DNA from 2 places in the Actinomadura sp. WAC 06369 genome. Region 2 is predicted to be linked to the other one. Evidence: riboswitches for the same ligand, from Rfam matches in the RefSeq annotation. Region 2 holds a riboswitch; the other holds the start of a gene.
What was found. Region 2 has a riboswitch for cyclic di-AMP ahead of DMH08_RS02665 (CHAP domain-containing protein). Riboswitches for the same ligand answer to the same signal wherever they lie in the genome.
Positions count from the first base shown of each region.

Region 1: linked by a shared signal. The riboswitch ahead of DMH08_RS22365 (CHAP domain-containing protein) and the one ahead of DMH08_RS02665 (CHAP domain-containing protein) in region 2 are both predicted to bind cyclic di-AMP.

Region 1 covers NZ_QHJN01000084.1:7,843-11,042, forward strand. The annotation lists gene DMH08_RS22360 (hypothetical protein) at 1-489, opposite strand, end outside; gene DMH08_RS22365 (CHAP domain-containing protein) at 573-1,475, opposite strand; cyclic di-AMP (ydaO/yuaA leader) riboswitch at 1,487-1,615, opposite strand; cyclic di-AMP (ydaO/yuaA leader) riboswitch at 1,854-2,044, opposite strand; gene DMH08_RS22370 (C40 family peptidase) at 2,528-3,200, opposite strand, start outside.
Region 2 covers NZ_QHJN01000006.1:58,155-61,354, forward strand. The annotation lists gene DMH08_RS42285 (PP2C family protein-serine/threonine phosphatase) at 1-836, shown strand, start outside; cyclic di-AMP (ydaO/yuaA leader) riboswitch at 1,287-1,440, shown strand; gene DMH08_RS02665 (CHAP domain-containing protein) at 1,453-2,277, shown strand; gene DMH08_RS02670 (bifunctional glycosyltransferase/CDP-glycerol:glycerophosphate glycerophosphotransferase) at 2,440-3,200, shown strand, end outside.

The DNA.
Region 1 (3,200 bases), on a different contig from region 2:
CGCGAACGTCAGCTGGCGGACGCGCGCGGCGTCGCCGTCGTCGAAGCCGCGGAACCGGTAGCGGGTCTCGACGCGGACGACCACCGCGTCGCCGTCCTCGTCGAGGCGGGGGTCGACGACCTCCTCGCGCCAGCGGCCGAGCGGGAGCCGGCGCAGGTTGTCGAAGCGGCGCGCCTCCGCGTCGCGGAACCCTTCGGGCGCGGCGGCGACGGTCGCGAGGAACGCGGCGCGGTCGCCGGTCCGGACCGCCTCGGCGCGGCGGGCGAGGACGGCCGCGGCCCGCGCGGGCTCGAACGGGCCCGCCGCCCGCGCCGTGTCGCCCGTCCGGTCCGCGGTCCGGCCGGGGGCTGGGCCGGCCGCGCCGGAGCGGGCGCCGAGCAGGCCCGCGCCGCCCGCCGCGAGCAGCGCGGCCCCGCCCGCGCCGAGGGCGAGAACCCTGCGGCGCGAGACGGGGCCGCGCGCGCCGTCCGGGGCGGGGTCGTCCTTCATGGGCGCGATCCTATGCACCCGGACCTGTGCCCCCGGACGCATGTACCCGGAGGACCCGCCCGGACGGTGTCAATCCGGTCGTGTCACTTCTCGGCGTACTCGGGGTAGCCGTAGCCGACGATGGTCGAGGTCGAGCGCTCGCGGATCTTGACGGCGCTGTCGGTGTTGCCCTCCACCGTCTTGACGGTGCCGTCGTCGATCTTCTCGATCACCATGCCGACGTGGTCGATGGCGTCGATGGAGCTGCTGCCGCCCCAGTCGAAGAAGACGATGGCGCCCGGTTCGGGCTCGGTGCCCCAGCGGCCCTCGTCCTTGAACCACTGCGCGTGCGTGACGGTGTAGGCGTCGTGCCCGAACTGGTCGTCGGCCCCGATCTGGGAGCCGATCCACGAGATGAACATGCTGCACCAGGCGGCGTCGCTGTAGCCGGCGAGGGAACCGCCGTCCCGCTCGACCGTCTTCTTGGACCGTTCCGATTCGACGTACCAGTCGTTGAACTTCGTCTCGCCGTTGGCGTCCTCCTTGATGCCCACCTGCTTCTCCGCCATCGCGATGGCGTCCTGCGCGGTGGGCTTGCTCTTCTTCTTCTCCTCCGACCCGCCGTCCCCGGACGCGCCGGACCCGGCGTCGCCGGAGCCGCCGCCGGACCCGGAGCCGGAACCGGCGCCCGCGTCGTCTCCGCCGGGCTCCCCGGCGTCGTCGGACGCCGCGGAGCCGCCGGAGCCCCGGTCGCCGCCGTCCTGCACGACCGCGAACTCGGCCGCGGTCTTGGCGGTTCCGGAGTCGAACTGCAGGACCGACGCCTGCGCGGTCGCCGCGGCGGTGCCGAGGACGGCCGCGCCGACGACGACGCCGCCGGTGGTGCGCCACGAGAGGGGAATGGCGCTCCACGACCGGGGGGACCTCCGCAGGGCGGAGGGGAGGGGGTTGGAAAGGGGGAACGGGCCGGGCGTGCGTCGCCTGGCGGCCCGGTGCTTGCCTGCCACGGGGATTGCTCCTTGGCTTCCATTCCGCCTACCGGGTTAGCTGACGGGTTCGGGCGTGGAAGCCGCCCTACGGCCTGGGGGCAGGCCGATTCACCCCGAAAGAACTGGTGGGTCCCCGGCTCCGCGGGCGGCCGTGCGCGGCCGCGGCGGACTCGGCGGCGGCGCGCCCGGGGGCGGGCGCGCCGGTGCGGATGGTCGGCCTCCCGGGGCGCGGTGCCCGCGGGGAGGCGGAGGGCGCGGCCGCCGGTCGGCCGGCGGCCGCGCCCTGGAATGCCGTTTCGGCTAGATGGTCCTCACATGTCCGTCAAAGGGCATGCGGGACGCGTCGAGAATCGTCTCCCGACGAATTTCTGAGGGGATGTCGGACAGAATTCACACTCCGTTTCTTCCAGACGCCTACCGGGTTAGCTGACGGGTTCGGGCGGGAAGTGGCCCTACGGCCGTCCGCTGGACGTGTCCAGGGGACGGACCGATTCACCCCGGCGTCGGAATGCCCGTCCGGAACGGTCCGGACTCCGACGCGAATGGGTCCCCGGCTCCGCGCGAGGCGGATTCGGCGTGCCGCTGCGATCGAGCGGCGCTGCTGTTGTGATGACGGCGGGCCCTGTCCAGGGGAACCGCCCGGGCCGTGCCCTCACCTCGTGGAACGCTGACAGCTCCATGCACGCTGCCGCGTGCGCACGGGGCGGGTGGCCGGCCTGGTCTCGCGGAGGCGGGGCCTCGGCGGGACCGCCGCGGCACCGTCGCGGTGCCGCGGGCGGCACGGGGGACGTGCCGCCGGGGGGAGGCGACACGTGGGGCGTGCCGCCGGAAGGGGGGAGACGGCGCGTGGGGCGCGCCGCCCGTCGCACGACCACTGGATGTGCCGTGCGGGCCGCGGCGTCTGGAGGGCGCCGCGAGTGAGGACAACGTACCAAAGCTTCAAGCGGAGGCAAATCCCCACTAAAACGACAACGGACCAGGTAGGACCTGGTCCGTCGTCTCCGGCGCCCGCTCCGGGACCTCGGCCGAGGCCCGCGTCGCGGGGCGCTCCTGGCACCCGGGGGTGTGTGTCAGGGGCGCCCGGCGCCGTAGTAGTTGTTCAGGTAGTAACCCGAGGTGATGCTCACGACCTCGACGTTCTTGCCGGTACGCGGCGCGTGGATCATCTGGCCGTTGCCGACGTACATGCCCACGTGCCCGAGGCCGCTGAAGAACACCAGGTCGCCGGGCTGCAGGTCGCTCTTCGCGACCCGCTTGGTGGCGGCCCACTGCGAGTTCGTGGTGCGCGTGATGCTCACGCCCGCCGCGCCCCACGCCTTCATGGTGAGACCGGAGCAGTCGTAGGTGCTCGGGCCCTCGGCGCCGTACTCGTACGGCTTGCCGAGCTGGGCGTAGGCGAAGTCGAGCGCCGTGCCCGCAGCGCCGCTGGCGGGACCGTTGTAGGTACCGCCGACGCTGCCCGAACCGCTCGAGGAGGAGGTCGTGCCGCCGAGGCGGCGGACAAGCTTCTGCTGCTTGTCGATCTCCTTCTCGACCTTGGCCTTCTGCTTCTTGATCTCGTCGGACTTGGCCTTGACCTCCTCGTAGGCGGTCTTGGCCGCCGCCTGCTCCCGGCGGAGCCGCTGAGCGGTGGCGATGAACTGCGTGAGCTCGGAGCTGCGCTCGCGCGACAGCAGCGAGAAGACCGCGGACTGGTCGAGGATCGCCTGCGGGTCGTCGCTGCTGGCGAAGCTCGCCACGTTC
Region 2 (3,200 bases):
TGGACGACGCGGGCCTGCCGGTGTCGGTGAACATCGTGTCGCAGGACATCACGCGGCGGCGGGGCGTGGAGCGGGCGCTGGCGGACACGCGGCGGCAGATGCTGAAGCAGCAGGCGCGGACGGCGCAGGAGCGGCGGGTCGCGGTGACGCTGCGGCGGGCGATCCTGCCGGACGAGAGCGAGCTGGAGCGGCTGCCGGGAGTGCGGATCGCGCTGCGCAGCCTCGCGGCGGAGAGCGCGGCGCGGATCGGCGGCGACTGGTTCGCGACGCGGGGGATGCCGGACGGACGGGGCCTGTTCGCGATCGGGGACGCGGCGGGGCACGGGCTGCCCGCGGCGGCGGCGATGGCCCGGACGCGGAACGGGCTGCTGGGGCTCGCGTTCACCGGGGAGCCGGCGGGCCGGCTGGTGGGCTGGCTGAACGAGCTGGTGGGGACGATGGACCCGCCCGCGACGGGCACCGCGATCGTGGGGCATTTCGACTCGGGCCGGGGCGTCATGGAGTGGACGTGCGCGGGGCATCCGCCGCCGATCCTCGTGCGGGGCGGGCGGGCGTGGCCGCTCGAGGTCGTCCGGGATCCGATGCTGGGGGCGATGCCGGGGTGGGAGTACACGACGATCAAGACTCCGCTGGTGCGGGGCGACATGGTCTTCCTGTACACCGACGGCCTGGTGGAGCGCCGGGACGCGGATCTGGACGAGCGCATCGAGCGGCTCACGCGGATCCTGGAGGAGGGGTCGGGCCGTCCGGAGGTGGCGCTCGACGAGGTGCTGGCGCGGATGGAGCACGACCGGGCGGCGGACGACACCACCCTGTTCGCGCTCCGGGTCGAGTGACGGACGCCGCCTCTGACCTGCGCCGATGCGGTGGTGTGACTTAGGGCACAGCCAAGGCGGCGGTGGGCGGCCCGGGGGGCGGTGCCGGGCCGTCGCGCCGGGCGTCTCGTCGATCTCCGGGGGCGCCGGACGGCGGTGCCCGGCAACCCCTGTGCGCCAAGGGTTCCGGGACCGCCGATAAAGATCGGGAAGAACGGCCCGCGGGTGAGCGTTGGGATGTCCTTGAAGGCCGCTTGACCAGGGAAAAGATCAATTTTGGCCTGGTTTGCTTTCTTTCTGAAGGTTGGTACCTTCAACCCGAATCTCGCAGCGCGATCCACGCGTTGTACCGGCCGTGCCAGGGGCGCGGCCGCCGGTCGCGGAGCGGTCCACGCACGCGACGCGCGCCATGCACGCGCGCCCCTTCAAGAGCAGTCGCTCAGAGAAATCCGACAATCCAGCGCCGCACGCGCGGCGTGAAGGCCGAGTCCGCGCAGGTCCACGAGGGCCGCAGCGGAGCCGGGGACCCAAGTTTCTGGGGTGAATCGGCGCGTTTCGAGCGCGCCGTAGGGCTCTTCCATGCCCGAATCCGTCAGCTAACCCGGTAGGCGTCATGGGAGACAAGGAGATTCCCTGCATGACCGGTCGTTTCGATCGACTTACCGAGTCCGTGAAGCGCCTGAACCCCCAGTCCGCGGTCAAGCGGCTGGCCCCCGAACTCGCGATCAAGCGCGTGACCCCCGAGGACCGGGCCGTCGGCGTTGCCGTCGGCGCGGTGCTGGCCGGCGCCGTCGGGCTGTCGGTGTTCAACCCCATGGCGGGAGCGAGCGCGGCCACCGAGGCCGCGGGCCCGACCGTCGAGAAGGCCGCGGCCGTCACGAACACCGCGGCGGAGAAGGCCGAGCCGGCGTCGTCCTCGACGATGAGCCTGGCCGAGGCCAAGGCCGAGGGCTGGAAGGTCCCGCCGCGCGCCGTCGAGGCGTCCGAGGTGATCGACCTCGCCAAGGAGCAGGTCGGCATCGAGGAAGAGGGCCCGGGCAAGATGACCAAGTTCCACGAGTGGTGGACGTCGACGCCGCGCGCCGAGGCGGCCGCGAGCAGCGGCGGCTTCTCGGTGGACGCCTACAACGGCGCCGCGTGGTGCGACATGTTCGTGTCGTGGCTCAGCGCGGAGACCGGTGTCAAGGGCATGGGCTGGGACGCCTACACCGTGTCGCACGCCAAGTGGTTCGAGGACCAGGGCCGCTGGGGCCAGAAGGCCAAGCCGGGCGCCATCGTGTTCTTCGACTGGGGCGCCGGTTCGGACGGCTCCATCGGCGACATCGACCACGTCGGCATCGTCGAGAAGGACAACGGCGACGGCACCGTCAGCACCATCGAGGGCAACAGCAACAACGCCGTCGAGGAAAGGGTCCGCGACAAGGGCCAGATCGTGGGCTACGGCTACCCCGAGTACGCCTGATCGACCGGCACCGGCCGATCACGAAGGCGCCCGGCGCTCCGCCGGGCGCCTTCGGCGTTCGCACGGTAATGCGAACCATTGACAGGCTTTGGCCGCGCTTGGACCTCCCTCCGCCGTTCCTGGAAAGGAATCCCTGGCACGCGGAGGAGCGGAGGGAGGCCCATGCGGGTGCGCCCGGATGTCAGTGTGGTGGTGATCGCCTACAACGACGCGCGGCGGCTGCCCCGGGCGGTCGCCTCGACGCTGGCGCAGTCGCTGCGCTCCGTGGAGACGGTGATCGTGGACGACGCGAGCACCGACCGCACCGGGGACGTCGCGGAGCGCCTCGCCGCCGCGCATCCGGGCCGGGTCCGGGCCGTGCGCCTGCCGGTGAACTCCGGGGGGTGCGGCCGTCCCCGCAACACCGGGGTCGAGCGTTCGGACGGCCGGTTCGTCATGTTCCTCGACAGCGACGACCTGCTGGACCGGCACGCGTGCCTCAACCTGGTGTCCGCCGGCGAGGAGACCGGCGCGGACCTGGTCTCGGGCCTGTGCACGAGGGTGTTCCTGAACCGCCCACCGGACGCGAAGAACCGGACGCGCCCCTGGTATCCGTGGCTGTACGAGCGCAGCGCGGTCTACGGTTCGCTCAGCGAGAACCCCGATCTGCTGTACGACACGCTGTCCACGAACAAGGCGTACCGCAGGGAGTTCCTGGACGAGCACGGGCTGCGGTTCGTCGAGCGCCTCCACTACGAGGACCTGCTGTTCACCGCCGAGGCGTACCTGGCGGCCCGGCGCACCGCGCTGATCCCGCACCGGGTCTACAACTGGCTGGTCAAGGACGCCGCGGCGGGTCTGTCGATCTCCAACCGGCGCGCCGAGCTCGCGAACTTCGCGGACCGGCTGGAGATCCACCGCCGCATCGACATGCTGTTCGCGCT